Regions from separate parts of the Bacillus sp. ABA4_010 genome, predicted to be linked through region 1. Evidence: riboswitches for the same ligand, from Rfam matches in the RefSeq annotation. Region 1 holds a riboswitch; the other holds the start of a gene.
The links. Region 1 has a riboswitch for cyclic di-AMP ahead of ACXAEO_RS06615 (hypothetical protein). Riboswitches for the same ligand answer to the same signal wherever they lie in the genome.

Region 1 (7,849 bases):
CTCATCGACGATCATCCTTTCTCTAATGACTCAAAACACCTTCTCTATTTTAAATGAATTTGCTTCAAAGTGTATCCGTTTGTTTAATCAATTGAGCAAGCTTATAAATCCCCTTTTCAAGTTCTTCTTCCTCGGCATAAGAATAAGAAAGACGGATGGTTTGATTCGAAGCAGGATCATAAATGCTTCCTGGATTAATTAACACTCCTTCTTTTTTTGCTGCCTCAAACAGCTTTTGCATCGAAATCGACGGAAGAATTTTAACCCAAATGTAAAAACCACCGTCTGGAACGGTCCATTCCGCTACATCAGACAAATATGTATTCAGAGCCTTTACAGCTAACGTTCTTCTTCTTTTTAATTGTTTCTTAGCAGAATGAAGATGCTCATCATAAAGGCCGCTTTCAAGCCATTCGGCTGCTGCCAGTTGGGAAAGAGAACTCGACCCGTAATCCATTTGCATTTTAATGTCAGCTAAACGGTTAATGACAGACTCCGCACCAGCAATCCAACCAATTCGTAAACCAGGACTCAACGTTTTCGAAAAGCTCCCTACATACAAAACAAGCCCGCTTTTATCGATACTCTTTAACGACCGCGGTACAAGTTCGTCAAATGATAAATCCCCGTACACATCATCTTCAATGATTGGAAGCTGCTTTTTCTCAGCAAATTCCATCAGCTCCTGCCGCCTCACTTGTGACATAACGGTTCCGGTCGGATTATGAAACGTCGGAATGGTATACAAAATGGATGGTTTCCCCACCGCATGCCGCTCTTTTAGGAGCTTTACTTGAAGTCCGTCCCTGTCCATCGGGATTCCCATTAACCGCATGCCCGCTGATTGAAATAACTGCAAGGAACGCAAATATGACGGTGTTTCATGCAATACAACCGATCCGGTTTGCAAAATACCGACTGAAATAAGCTGCAGTGCTTGCAGTGCACCAGATGTAATTAATAGACCAGATGCGGAAATCGGTATTCCTTTTGAACGTAAACGAATAGCCAATTGCTCACGGAGCAGCAGTAAGCCTTTAGGTTCTTCATATCCCATCGATTCCATTTTTTCTCCAACACGGTTTAACACCGTCTTCATGTTCTCTTTCGGAAACAAGCTTGGAGCGAGCTCTCCTGTTCCAAGCCGGATAATGTCAGGCCAAAATTCTATTTCATTAATATCTTGAATCATCGGTACATTAGGAGCAAATAGACCGGATTTGACATAGTGATTCCAGTCAGGAGGAGATTGACGTCCCATTAAAGACCAGGAGTTGTTAATGACTGTTGTTCCTTTTCCTGTCTTCCCTTCAATCAATCCATCCGCTGCCAGCTCTTCTAAAGCTAACACAATGGTGCTTCGATTCACTTGAAACTGCTCGGCAAGCTGGCGCTGCGTTGGGATTCTTGTCCCTACTGTCCACTCCCCGTTTTCAATTTTTGCTTCAATCTGCTCCTTAATTTGAATGTAGAGCGACACCTTAGAGGCTCGATCGGGCTTCCAATCCATCTATATCCTCTCCCTTAACATCTAGTTCACTCTATTCAGTGTAAAACTTGGTTGGTTCAAAAACAAACCAATTGGTTGAGGACATTTGAAAAACCATCGCCTATACTTTCATTGTAATCAATCGATTTAGGAGTGAACGAAATGTTTCAAGCCCTTACTCACGGTTTTTTGTTGGCGTTCGGCCTCATTTTACCGCTTGGTGTACAAAATGTATTTGTTTTTAATCAAGGTGCACTGCAAAAGCGCTATTACCATGCGCTTCCCGTCATTTTGACAGCCTGCTTATGCGATACCGCTTTAATCTTGCTTGCAATTACAGGTGTATCCGTCATAGTCTTGCAATTTTCATGGCTGAAAGTAATGCTTCTTCTATTCGGGATTATTTTTCTGTTGTATATGGGATGGGTATCGTGGAACAGTACCCCGAACCTGGTTAATGAGGAAACGTTTGCCCCACTTTCAGCGAAACAGCAAATTTTATTTGCTTTATCCGTTTCCCTGCTCAATCCGCATGCAGTATTAGATACAGTCGGTGTGATTGGCACAAGCTCTCTCCAATATAGCGGCATGGAGAAAACAGCGTTTACACTTGCTTGTTTAATTGTGTCATGGATTTGGTTTTTTAGCCTAGCCTTCGCAGGAAAAATGACAAGCCGACTCGACCAATCAGGGAAAACCCTTCAACTTCTCAACAAAGTGTCGGCTTGTTTTATGTGGGGAGTCGCTCTCTATATGGGCATTTCACTGTTTCAATCATAACAAGCAAAATCCCCCTTCCAGCGGGAAGGGGGTGTCTGTTATACTTTTTCTTTTTCTACATTATAATAATGAACGGCATACATCGCACCTTCGCTGACCATGTTATTATCTTCAAGGTCATACGGATCTGGGTGTCCTGCTTTCTCAATTGGGAAGGCATCCAGCTTTTTGACTGTTTCCGAGCTTGACTGTTTCTGTTTCCATTGCCTTAACGTTTCCTTCACTTTTTCTCTGTTTTCTTTCGGATAGAGCCAAAGTAACGCCGAAACTCCTGCACTTGTCAATAAAACGGGTTTTAGTCGTACGCTTTTCATTCATGATTCCTCCCTTTATCATTTTCGTATCATTTATCACTCAATCACTTGTTTAAGGTGAGAATAATACTCTACAAACCGTTCTTGTTTAGCTTCAATAAATGCGGTTCGCTCCGCTTCTTGAAGCTCCAACATGTCTTGTCCGAGCGTACCAACATCCGCTAAAACTTGCGTCGTACGTTCATTTATTTGGACATCTTCTTTCAATAAATGGGATAGTTCTGTCAGTTTTAATAATCTCTCATCGTCGATTTCTCTTTCTTCCACTAGTTGTCCTAATAATGAAACGACAAGTGGAAAGCGTTCTAACGTCTGTTCCTTCACTTTTCATCACCTCTTGCTGTGTGTATACCCTTTTTACCGCGCTGAAAACATATCTATTTTCCCATTTTTACATAGAGGACATAACACCAGTTCTCACAAAAAAACCTGTCACACAATCCTGAATGTTCCTGGATTTCTATGACAGGTTTTCTTTTAATCTTCTAAAATTTCTTTAAGCATTCTCTCACGATGCTGCAAAAAATATTTCGTAATTTTATAATGGTCCGTCATCTCATACTCTATCTCTTCAATTCTTCCTTCATCAAAGCTAAAAATCGTTGCATCCGGATAGCCGAGTAAAATGGGCGAATGTGTGGCGATAATAAATTGGCAGTTGCCACGAGCGCTCAAATCATGAATGATTTTCAAAAACGACAACTGCCTTTGGGGCGATAGTGCAGCCTCTGGCTCGTCTAATAAATAAATAGCTTTTCCGTTAAAACGGTTTAAGAAAAGAGATAAAAAAGATTCCCCGTGCGACTGTTCATGGAGAGAGCGGCCGCCATAGCTTCCAAAACCAGTATTATCTACTTCGTCAATGTGCGTAGCAAAATGATAAAAAGACTCTGCTCGCATGAAAAAGCCGTTCGTCACCTTCGGTAGCCATGATAAGCGAATATAATCCCCTAAAGCGGAATCCGCGGCGTAGACATCATACTGATTGTTCCGTCCTCCACCTGCTGTATTAAACTCGCATTTATCGGCAATCGCCTCCAGCAGTGTCGATTTGCCTGAACCATTTTCCCCAACAAAAAAAGTAACGTTGCTCTTTAAATCTAGCACGTCCAAATTTTTAATCGAAGGAATGGAAAATGGATATTGCTGAAACGCTTCAACCTTATCGCGAAGTAGTGTTATTCTTTTTAAAAACATAGTCATCACCTACAAAACATTTTCATATATTGTATCATCTTATTCACGTGCAAAATACCGTCATTTCCCTCACGTAGTCATTCTGTTAGAGAAGCATTGGGCACGTTGAAAAATTTGTGTGAACTTACATAATTTCTTATTTACAAACGGTCCTTCTCGCCTTAAGATATCATAAGTAGCAATTAAATAAAGTCTTAAATCGCTGAGTCTGTGAACAGAACGGGGGAACCACTTATGTTAATGGGGTGAATCCTTAAAAAAGGGAGGGCTATTCTCGAAGTCCTAATCCGGCAGCTAACCTCGTAAGCGTTTTGGGAGAAACGACTTTTGGTAAATTTTTCTGTCTCTCTGTAGATTAGGCCATAAAGAGGTTTTCTCTTTCGATGGCCTTTTTGACGTTATGAATTGATTCAAATACCGGGCATGTTTTTCAAACAAAACCGCTAAAACCATCGAGAATTTCATATGAAAAGGAGCATATGTATGTTAAAAGTATTGTTAACGGATATTCATTTTTCCCATCAATCAACCGAAAATAAGATGGTCGAAAAATTAATCTGTGATTATATCGTCATTTCTGATGACGTTGAGGAAAAAAATAGTTTAGAAATCAAACCGTTCCAATGTAAAAGCATGTCCAAAAGTGCCCTCGAAAACTTTATTTTAATTCAAGAAATCGGAAAGCGCCGGGGAGAATAAAAGAAACTCTTATCAGTGAGTTTTTTCTTTAGACTCCATGAATAATTAAAATAAGACATGACCGCTCTTTGGTCATGTCGAATTTTCTAGATCGATTTATATATTAATAGAAACAGACTCTCCGCCGTACGGATGAGTCTGTTTTTGTTTTTACTAAGTCAAATACTGCCGAAAAATTGATAAAGGAAAGGATTGACATTAGAATTTTCTGAATTTATCATTAGTAGTAATAATTCTAACGACTATAAAAGGAGACGATTATGAGTGAAGAACTATATCCTCATTTACAAAAACTAGGTTTTTCTCAATATGAAAGCAAGGCATATGTAACCCTGCTGCAGCATGCACCGGCTACAGGCTATGAAGTGAGCAAACAATCCGGCGTGCCGCGTTCTATGATTTATGAAGTGCTCGGCAAACTGATTGATAAAGGGGCTGGCTACATTGTCCCTTCTGATCCAGTTCAATATGCCCCTGTCCCGGCTAAGGATATGCTGGCAAGGATGCGAAAAGATTTTTCAGAAACGGTGGACTATTTAGAAACAACTTTGCAATCTTTACAGTCTAAACCCTCTATTGATGTGATTGTTCACATGGACGGTTACGAGCAAGTCCTTAAAGAAATTCGGCACATCATCAAAGAAGCAAACGAAGAACTTTGGTTGTCCGTTTGGGAGCCTCAAGTACCCTTGTTAAAAGAGAGCGTCGATGAGGCCGTCAGTCGAGATGTTCCTGTTTTATCCGTTGTGTTCGGAGCAGAACATGAAACACTTGGTCATACGTTCCATCATAACTATATGTCTCCTGAAGTCGTTCGAGAGCGAATCGGCGGAAACTTAACGATTGCGGCACGAGACGGTGAAGAAGTTGTCATCGCCAATTTCACAGATGAGACCATTCCGTGGGCAGTGAAAACAAAAAACCCGGCGTTAGTGCTTGTTGCTATTGAATACATCCGCCATGATATTATGTTTGAGGAAATGACAAAAGAGTTTGGCGCTGACAAGCTGAGTGCGCTTTGGTGCAGCCGCCCTGATTTATATCAAATTGTCACAGGACAGCGGTACAACCGTTGATAAGCATTTCATCACGTTTAAAGGAGAAACGAAACATGAACGATAATGATTGGAAAAGAGGATTTTTCGATGCACTTCCTATTGCTTTTAGCTTTATTTTATTCGGGGGCATTTTCGGAATGTTGGCAGTGCAAACAGGGTTATCTGTTTTAGAAAGTGTCGGCATGTCGCTCATTGTCTTTGCCGGCTCCGCTCAGTTTACCGCCTTGTCACTTTTAGGAGATCAAACGGGCATGTGGACGATTATTCTTGTCACCTTTTTTGTCAATTCACGCCATTTACTAATGGGGCTTTCTATGTCCCCCTATTACCAGCCGTTTTCAAAAAAATTCTCTACCGTGATGGCATTTTTCCTTATTGACGAACAATATGCAATCACGATGAATCATTTTCGCCGTCATCGTGCGACGAAGGCGTATATTACCGCCGTCAGCTTGACATTGTATGCGACATGGGTCGGGGGCACATGGCTTGGAACATTGACGCAAAGTCTCATTCCAGATCCAGGAAAGCTCGGTTTAGGCTTCAGCTTCACTGCCTTGTTCCTTGCACTTGTTTATTTTCAGTTTACCTCCCTTTTTCGGGTTGCAGTATTTGGATTATGCGGCATTTCTGCCGTCTTGCTCGCCTTTATTTTGCCTTACGGGCTGCATCTTTTAGCAGCAGGCATCATTGCTTTTACTTTCGGTTATTTTTTCAACAATGAAACCGTACAATCGCCAGCTGAACAACAAAGAGACGAGGTGACCGCATGAACATGCTACTTCTTTACTTAGGGATGGCCGCCGTCACTTATTTTTCGAGACGGGCTTTTTTGCGCCTTCCCGACCATTTATTCTCGGAACGCTTAAAAAACGGATTATCGTTTATCCCGCTCGGTATCTTTGCTGCACTCATTTTTGAATCACTGTTTTTGAAAGAGGGCGAACTCACCTTCGAACCGCTTTATTTAGCAGCAAGTGCCGTTTGTTTAGTTATGATGAAGCTAAGCCAAAATGTGTTTATTAGCTTTGGTCTAAGTTTAGCCGTTGTCGTTGTCGTCAAAAGCGGAATGGTTGGATAAAGTAGCACATGCTATCCGCGGAAATCTTAAAAAAGGAAAAGGATGGGATGGTAATGAAACGAATATGCGTATTTGCTGGGTCCAATCCAGGAGTGAAGCCGCAATTTGGGGAAATGGCGGAAGCTCTTGGACACGAACTTGTAAAAGGCGGATATGATTTAATATATGGCGGCTCAAAAATGGGATTGATGGGCCGTGTCGCCAACACTGTTCTACAGCAAGGTGGGCGTGCCATCGGTGTTATGCCAAAGGGGCTGTTTCGCGGTGAAATTGTTCACACAGAACTGACCGAGCTTCACGAAGTCATGAACATGCATGAACGGAAAGGTAAAATGGGTGAACTTTCAGATGCATTTATTGCTCTTCCAGGCGGATTCGGAACGTTTGAAGAAATATTTGAAGTGGTTAGCTGGGGCGCAATTGGCATTCACCGTAAACCGATTGGACTGTTGAACGTGGACGGCTATTACAATCCGATGATGGAGATGGTGGGACATGGTGTGAAAGCAGGGTTCATTCATCCTTCTCATGCTCCATTGCTCATTTGTGAAAGCGAGCCTGCTTTATTATTGGAGAAACTACATCATTTTAAGCCTCCTGCCAGCATTAATAAGTGGAGTGAGCTGGAAGATTAAAGAGAGATTGCATTCTCGCTCAAGACGAGTCAAGGAAGACTACAAGAAAAGCGGTTCAGCTGAGAACCGCTTTTTCTTATACCCTTTTCCTCATATTTGAAACTTATTGCTTTTCTAACCGTATGTTTTGACAAGAGGAGAAAATTCCTACACCTCTCCATGTCAAAAAAGAAAGGTGGAATCATGAACAGAACAAAAACGATGACCGCCTCTGTCATGACTGGAGCAGCTGGCGGCTCCCTTTCATTTGCCGTAGCATTAAAGATAGAGTGGAACATATGGTTGAGTCTTCTCACATCACTTGCTGATGGATTTTGTTTCGGCTATTTAGCATTTAGCGTATTGAAACGTGCAGCCAAAAAGAAAACAAAGCCAACGGAAAATTCATGATGAATTTTCCGTTGGCTTCTTTAACCCCCGATTGATGGGTGTAGTAAATAAAACGGTTAATTTTCTTCCGCTACTAATCCCATATCACTATAAACATCCGTATCGAGTTCCCCTGTCACCTTACTTGTCACAACACCAGCAGTCATCGCACCACTTACGTTTACAGCAGTACGGCCCATGTCGATAAGCGGTTCAACGGAAATTAA
Region 2 (7,849 bases), 2.4 Mb from region 1:
TTGACGGCATAGAACTCGTCAAAAAGCAGTGCCCAGATTTAGTCATCCTTGATATGTATATGCCTAATCAAGATGGCCTCACCACCCTTCAGCAGCTTCGTGGGGAAGGGTTTAATACCGATGTCATTGCTGTTACCGCCGCAAGTGATATGGAAACGGTCAGAAAAGTGTTACAACTTGGAGCCATCGATTATATTATGAAACCTTTCAAATTTGAACGAATTAAGCAAGCTCTGGAGCGCTATGCATCGTTCCATGCAAGAATAAATGAAAAACCGATTCTCACACAACAAGAATTAGATGGCATTCGACTTCAACAAGGTGATGAAAAATCAACCTCTCTTCCAAAAGGGCTCCATGCGCTTACGTTAAAAAACATTAAAGATTATTTGTCGAAGCAATCGATGCCGGTTTCGGCTGAAGATGTCGCAGAGGGAATTGGTATTGCTCGCGTAACGGCAAGACGTTATTTAGAATTTTTAGATCATAGCGGCCATGTCCAATTGCACATTGAATATGGAGGAATTGGAAGACCTGTTAATCGATATGCTTTAATCAAACGCTAGCTTAAAGGCTGGCGTTTGATTTTCAGTGGAAGAAAGGATTCACCGCTCACACTCCTCCCACTAATAATATATCAATATAACGGTATTTGTATTTTTATTCCTTTCTAAATATTTAAAAATAACTAAATATTACATTTTATTGTAACTCCCTTCATTCCAAAAACAGCTTAAACCTATATAAATTAAGCATAATCGTGAAAATTCTCAGTATTTTTTAATTCATCAGTGATTTTTCCATATAATTTCATTGACGAATGCGTTATTTGTTTAATAAAATAAAGAACATGTAATTATTTTGTAAATTTCAACACCTTTCTTTTAAATTTTTTGTAAATTTAAAATGATTGGTAATTAGTAGTAGGGGGACATGATTATGCAAGCAGCTGCAAACAAAGACGTACAGCAGCCAAACCAGTCCAGCAAAAAACATCCACCTGGACTCTATCTGCTGTTCGCAACTGAAATGTGGGAGCGTTTCAGTTACTATGGAATGAGGGCACTTCTTGTACTTTATTTAACAACTGCCGTGATTAATGGCGGATTAGGTGTCAATGAAAGTACCGCAATGGCTATTTACGGCTTTTTCACTGGTGCCGTTTATATTACTCCAATGGTTGGAGGATATTTATCTGATCGCTTCTTAGGAAGAAGACTCGCTATCACAATCGGTGGTATTTTAATGGCTCTTGGAAACTTCTCGTTATTTGCCAGCCAAAGTATGACCGCTTTATATATCGGTCTTGGACTATTGATTATCGGGAATGGTTTCTTTAAACCAAACATTTCAACACTTGTTGGTGAGCTTTACAGCGAAAACGACTCTCGCCGTGATGGTGCCTTCACTATTTTCTATATGGGTATCAACATTGGAGCGTTCTTTGCACCGTTAGTAGTCGGACTTATGAGTTATAAGTACGGATTCTTGACAGCGGCTATCGGGATGGTTATTGGACAATTAGTTTTCAACTTGCTCGGCAATCGCTACTTAGGTGATATTGGGAAAGAAGCAGTGGGCAAACCTCAAGTTTCAGCAAATGAAAAAGCTGCTGGTCCTTTAACACCAAAAGAAAAGAAACGTACAGCAGCAATTGTCATTTTAGCAGTGTTCGTTATTGCTTTCTGGGCTGCATTCGAGCAAGCCGGAAGCTCTTTAACTCTTTATGCACACAATCAAATTGACCGTGATGTATTCGGATTTACAGTTCCAACTCCATGGTTCCAATCATTAAATCCATTATTCATTGTCATCTTAGCACCCATTATTTCTGCTTTATGGATTAAGCTTGGTAACTCTAAAAGCGGTGACTTAAAAACACCGACGAAGATGGCACTTGGATTAATTACGGTTGGCTTAGGCTTCTTAGTACTACTTCCTGCTGTTATGCACACAGGAAACGATGAATTACTAAAAGCAAACATCTTATTTATGATTGTGACGTACTTCCTGCATACATTAGCAGAATTAATGATTTCACCAGTTGGTTTATCCATGGTAAGTAAAATTGCTCCAATTAAATTTGCTTCCTTATTAATGGGAGTGTGGTTAGCAAGTTCAGCTGTAGCCAACATGGTTGCTGGTCAATTAGCAGCCTATACGCAATCTCTAGGTTACTTGGAGATTTTCAGTGTAATTGGTTTTGTGACAATCGGTTTAGGAATTATCTTGTTATTGCTTTCTAAACCAATTGCGAAATTAATGGAATAGAAAAAGAGAATCACAAAAAGGCCCGTACATAAATGATTTCATGTACGGGCCTTTTTGATTCATCATTCTGCAACTGTCGCTGCCTTTTTTTGGCCTTTATCAGGAGACTTTATACCAAGCTCGGCTAACTGAGCGTTCATGTCATCCATGATTGCTCGGGCTTGGGCTTTTGTTTCCTCATCAAGGTCAGCAAATACGTCAGGACGCTCACCTTTTACTCCCTTAGCTGGACGTTCAATCCCTAGCTCAGCTAATTGTGTTTGTGCTTCTTCTTGCGTTATTGAACCTTCTTTCACTTGATCCTTAATTGCTTGCACTTTTTCTTTTGTTTCTTCATTTAGATTAGCCAATCCATCAGGACGTTCACCTTTTCCGTCTTTAGCTGGAAGTTCAACCCCAAGTTCCACTAATTGAGCTTTTGCCTTTTCCACAATTTCCTGCATTTTTTGTTGAGTAGCTGCATCTACATTTTGTTCCCATTTTCCTTTCACCATTTGCGCTGAAGGAGCTGGAGAACTTGTGCTGTCTGTTGCAGCCGCAGCGGCAGGAAGGGTTGCTCCCCCGATAATCCCTACTGATAAAGCACCTGTCATTACATAACCAAATAATTTCTTTTTGTTCATCATTTTTATTTCCTCCTCAAATTATGTATGGGGATGTTGTTTACATGCATTACTTTAACCCCCCCATGGTGAAAAAATAGTGAAAAGAAAATAAAATTTCTACCCCGCTAAAATATCTTCTTTCGGATATTTAATTTTAGCATGTTCCTTTTTAGCTAAAGAAAACATAAGGGTAAGCGGACCAAGTTTCCCTAAACTCATCATAAAAATAAGTACAAGCTTTCCTGTAAAGGACAGTTCAAATGTGAGCCCCATAGACAGACCGACCGTGCCAAAAGCAGAAATAACTTCAAAAAGAATTTTTACAAATGGGGCTTCTTCTGTAATGGTCATAATAAAGACCGCAGCAAAAATAAACAATAGACTCGTCATGCTGATTGCCAACGCTTTAAATACAAGCTTTTCATCAACTCCTCGTCTAAACACATGAATTTGTTCTTTTCCTTTTAAATACGTAAAAACCGATAACACAATAATTAGAAAGGTTGTAAGCTTAATCCCCCCTCCAGTTGAAGCACTTCCTGCTCCGACAAACATAAGGAACATCATATAAAAAGCTGTCGAATCTTTTAAACCTGTCATATCAATGGTATTAAATCCAGCTGTCCGTGGGCTTACTCCTTGAAAATAAGCTGACCACAACTTTCCAGAACCATCCAGTGTACCTAACGTTTTCGGATTATCCATTTCCAGCAGTAAAATCATAACCATACTCACTATGTTAATCAACAGTGTCCCTGTCAACATGAGCTTTGAATGAAGACTAAGCTTTCTCCATCTCTTTTTGTTGCGCAAATCTATTAGGACGGTAAACCCTAATCCTCCAATAATAAAAAGGAACGTAATCACCACATTAATGAGCGGATCGTCCGCGTATTTCATTAAATTATCAGGAAGCAAGCCAAATCCCGCGTTATTAAATGCAGAAACCGCATGAAAGAAACTGAAGTACAACCCTTGCGCTACTCCAAATTCAGGTATCCAGCGAATCGATAAAAACAGTACGGCAATGAGCTCGATTATAAAAGCAAAGACAAATAAATGAATCACAAGCCGTATGACTCCTCCGAACGATGTTTGGTTAAGCGAATGCTGGATAAGCACCCGCTCGCGAAATCCAATTTTTTTGCCAAGCATTAAAAAAAATAAAATGGCAAAAGACATAATTCCAAGACCGCCAATTTGAATCCATAACATAATAATCGTTTGACCAAACTTTGTATACACGGTACCGGTGTCGACCACCGCTAACCCCGTCACTGTCGTAGCGGATGTAATAGTAAAAAAAGCATCAACCCAGCTGATCGGCTCTGTCGTTGCAATAGGCAATTTTAATAACCATGCTCCGACTACAGTAAAAAAACTAAAAAAGATAATGAGAAGCTGAGGGGGAGTCATTTGAACACTTTTTAATTTCATAAAAAGCTTCCTTCCTTCTTCAGTGATTACTTCCATAACACAAAAAGCCCTCTCCACTAAATCATTGAAAGTCAATAAATTAGCGAAAAGGGCTTGTTTATGAGTGCATGAAAAAAGACAGCATCCTCCTTCAGGCACCCTCCTTCTTATTGGAGTGATCCCTTCTCTCAAAAGTGCTGACGAGGTTAGCTGTCGGGTTCGGATTTGAGAGTATCCTACTTGAATTCAAGATTCACCCCTAGGAACAATTTGATGCCAGATTGTTCCGTGACTGTTGAAACAGCCCTTCATGTGGTTCCCCCGCTCCTGTTACGGATTAAGCAAGTTTAATAAAAATTAGTTTTATGAAAGTAATCATAATTCCGGCAAAGCAACCTGTCAAGACTATTCTTATTGACTTTTGCTCGCATACATTTTCTCTTTCCTGTCTATTCTATTAAAGACTGTAGACAGGAAAGAAAGGAGTGTTAGAAATGAAACTGATAGCAGTATGTAGACATTGCAGCGGTGTAGGCAGGACACAGACCTCTATTCCTTTTTACAAACGAACATGCTCTTGTTGCAATGGAAGCGGCAAACTTGTCCAAACTCTATCAGAATACCGAGGTGCTCTTTAAAAGAAAACAAGCGTGACATCTCTTGTTACTTAGGGGCACGAAATCCTGCTGCTTCCGCCTCTTTTTCTGTACAAAACATCATTTCCGGCTTTGTCACCTTATATTGAGGACTTTGCGGAGTGTGATAAATTTTTTCTCCCTTACTATTAATATTTCCTTTAATCACTGGATTTGCACATTCCCCAAAGGTCGCTTCACTTTCTGTCGTTTGTTGCTTATTCGCCCCATCGAATCCTTCACTCGTTACATAATTCTCAAGTGACCATATCTTTCGCTCTTGCTCTTGAGCGACTCGCTGCACGTCCCGAAAGCGGTCGACATATTTCGTATTTGGCTCAAATACATAAGCGACACGAGCATATCCTTCTTCAAGCAACCATTCATTCAGCATTTTCCCATCCGTCCATACATACGCAAGTAAACGCCCATATTTATCGCGTTCTCCTACATCAAGCTCTAATTCAACACTTGCACCTTTAGGAAGTTGCTCTTTCACAAAATTACTCGCCTCTATCGCATATGGTTGAACAGGCTTCGACGGATGAACCGATTCGGGGGTATCTACAAGCAACAAGCGAACCGTCTCAGATTTTCCATTTACTTCTACTTTTAATGTATCCCCATCCACCACTTTTTCGACAATAGCAGGAATATAACTCGATTCCTGTTGGCAGGCGGCCAGCACAAGCCACATGACCACTCCTGATACCATTAACAGCCCTCTCCTCAATCCGTTCTTCACGTTTTATCTCCTCCTTCTCTTTTTGAAAAGCTCTGTTACCATCTTTCACACCTAGCCAACAGAGCGATGGAAAAAGAAAAGAGTCTGGCTGACGCCACACCCTTTTTTATTCTTTTCAACTCTTAAAACGTGCTTCGCAATTCAACAGATGGATATTTATCCTGGAACATTCGTAGAACAAAATCGTTTTCAAATAACAGAACCGGGTTTTCATATCGATCTTCTACTAACATAACACGGGAATCTGTCATTTTATCCTGCAAATCTTCCTTTTTAATCCACTTTGCTGCCTCATGGCGCATTCGCTGGAATTCAATATCGACTCCATATTCGTTCTTCATTCGATATTCAAACACTTGGAATTGCAGTTCCCCGACCGCTCCAAGAATATAATCACCGAAGTATGGCGTTCGATATAATTGTACAGCCCCTTCTTGCACAAGCTGGGTAATCCCTTTTTCAAAGTGTTTCCCTTTTAAAGCATTTTTCGCTCGAACTTTCGCAAATAATTCAGGCGGGAACGTCGGCAACGCATTAAATTCAAAGTTGGCCGCTCCTTCTCCTAAAATCGTATCACCAATTTGATACGTTCCGGAATCATACAGTCCGATAATATCTCCTGCATACGCTTCATCAACCGTTTCCCGGCTTGAAGCTAAAAACTGATGAGATTGAGACAATTTAATTTTTCGGCCTGTTCGCGGCAATGAGACATTCATACCACGTTCAAACTTTCCTGAGCATACACGCACAAACGCAATTCGATCGCGATGAGCTGGGTTCATGTTCGCTTGAATTTTAAAGATAAACCCTGAGAAGTTTTCATCCGTTGGATCAATTGCGCCGTTCGATGATTCACGTGGTTGAGGAGGAAGAGTCAATCCTAAAAACTCATCAAAGAATGACTGAACACCGAAATTCGCGATGGCACTTCCAAAGAACACAGGTGTTAACTTCCCTTGCTTCACCTTTTCCATTGAAAAATCATTTCCTGCCTCATCAAGCAGAGCAAGTTCATCCGTCAACATTGACAAATATCCTTCATCTACATAGTTGCTTACTTCATCTGTTACGTTTGTTCCATCGAAATCGACAAATTGCGATTCCTCATTCCCACGATACACTTCAATTTGCTTTTTAAAACGGTCATATGTTCCTTGAAACCTTTTCCCCATTCCAATCGGCCATGTCACCGCATATGACTCGATTCCAAGTACCTCTTCAATCTCTTCCATCAGCTCAAGCGGGTCTTTTCCTTCGCGATCCAGCTTATTAATGAAAGTTAAAATTGGAATACCGCGCATGCTGCATACTTTAAACAATTTAATTGTTTGCTCTTCAATTCCTTTTGTTCCATCAATAACCATAACAGCACTATCGACAGCCGTTAGCGTACGATACGTATCTTCACTAAAGTCTTGGTGACCTGGTGTATCAACAATATTAATATGGTGATCTCTATAAGAAAACTGCATAACGCTGGATGTTACAGAAATTCCACGTTGTTTTTCAATTTCCATCCAGTCAGATGTTGCATATTTCCCTGTTTTTCTCCCTTTAACCGTACCTGCTGAACGAATCATTCCACCTAATAACAATAATTTCTCTGTTAAAGTAGTTTTCCCCGCATCAGGGTGAGAAATAATGGCAAAAGTACGTCTTGATTCGACTTGTTCTTGTTGGCTTTTTATTTCTTGACTCATGTTATTAATCCTCTCTCTCACATCTATTCATCTAGCATAACTTGTTTTTTCTTCGTATTCTACTTTTTATTTTAGAATAAAGGAAACTTCTATCGTAGAGGCTCTCTCGTATCCCGACTTAACATCTCCAGTCACCTAAAGTGAAAAAGTGCGGGTCTCACTGCCTGTTAAAAGGGCCGTCTTTCGATTATCTACTTTCACCAAGGAAACTTGATGCATTAAACGCACCTTTCACTATAGCATATGTTGTCTTTTTCACCAAACTCGCTCTCTTTGTTCTCCTGTCTTGATGAGGTACAATAAAGAATGTGACAAATCGGAAGAAAGAGGGCTAAACAAAATGGAATATACAGGCGAAAGGGTCATGCCTCACCTTATGAAGCCAACCAATGGCTTATTACTTGAACACATCGCAAGATATCAGTTCGCGATTTTATATACGAAAGGCAGAGTACTCGATTTAGCATGCGGAAG

Region 2: another riboswitch for cyclic di-AMP. It lies ahead of ACXAEO_RS18620 (TrkH family potassium uptake protein); the one in region 1 lies ahead of ACXAEO_RS06615 (hypothetical protein).

Annotation. Positions count from the first base shown of each region.
Region 1 covers NZ_JBSWUN010000003.1:1,093,106-1,100,954, reverse strand. Annotated here, with positions in the region: gene ACXAEO_RS06645 (GNAT family N-acetyltransferase) at 1-5, opposite strand, end outside; gene ACXAEO_RS06640 (aminotransferase-like domain-containing protein) at 65-1,510, opposite strand; gene ACXAEO_RS06635 (LysE/ArgO family amino acid transporter) at 1,652-2,269, shown strand; gene ACXAEO_RS06630 (hypothetical protein) at 2,308-2,583, opposite strand; gene ACXAEO_RS06625 (hypothetical protein) at 2,620-2,907, opposite strand; gene ACXAEO_RS06620 (AAA family ATPase) at 3,061-3,780, opposite strand; cyclic di-AMP (ydaO/yuaA leader) riboswitch at 3,971-4,103, shown strand; gene ACXAEO_RS06615 (hypothetical protein) at 4,264-4,479, shown strand; gene ACXAEO_RS06610 (TrmB family transcriptional regulator) at 4,740-5,555, shown strand; gene ACXAEO_RS06605 (AzlC family ABC transporter permease) at 5,591-6,310, shown strand; gene ACXAEO_RS06600 (AzlD domain-containing protein) at 6,307-6,618, shown strand; gene ACXAEO_RS06595 (LOG family protein) at 6,672-7,253, shown strand; gene ACXAEO_RS06590 (hypothetical protein) at 7,437-7,643, shown strand; gene ACXAEO_RS06585 (L-cystine transporter) at 7,700-7,849, opposite strand, start outside.
Region 2 covers NZ_JBSWUN010000003.1:3,531,892-3,539,740, forward strand. Annotated here, with positions in the region: gene ACXAEO_RS18605 (response regulator) at 1-566, shown strand, start outside; gene ACXAEO_RS18610 (peptide MFS transporter) at 940-2,271, shown strand; gene ACXAEO_RS18615 (hypothetical protein) at 2,334-2,897, opposite strand; gene ACXAEO_RS18620 (TrkH family potassium uptake protein) at 2,994-4,313, opposite strand; cyclic di-AMP (ydaO/yuaA leader) riboswitch at 4,473-4,646, opposite strand; gene ACXAEO_RS18625 (thermonuclease family protein) at 4,956-5,672, opposite strand; gene ACXAEO_RS18630 (peptide chain release factor 3) at 5,795-7,375, opposite strand; gene ACXAEO_RS18635 (class I SAM-dependent methyltransferase) at 7,716-7,849, shown strand, end outside.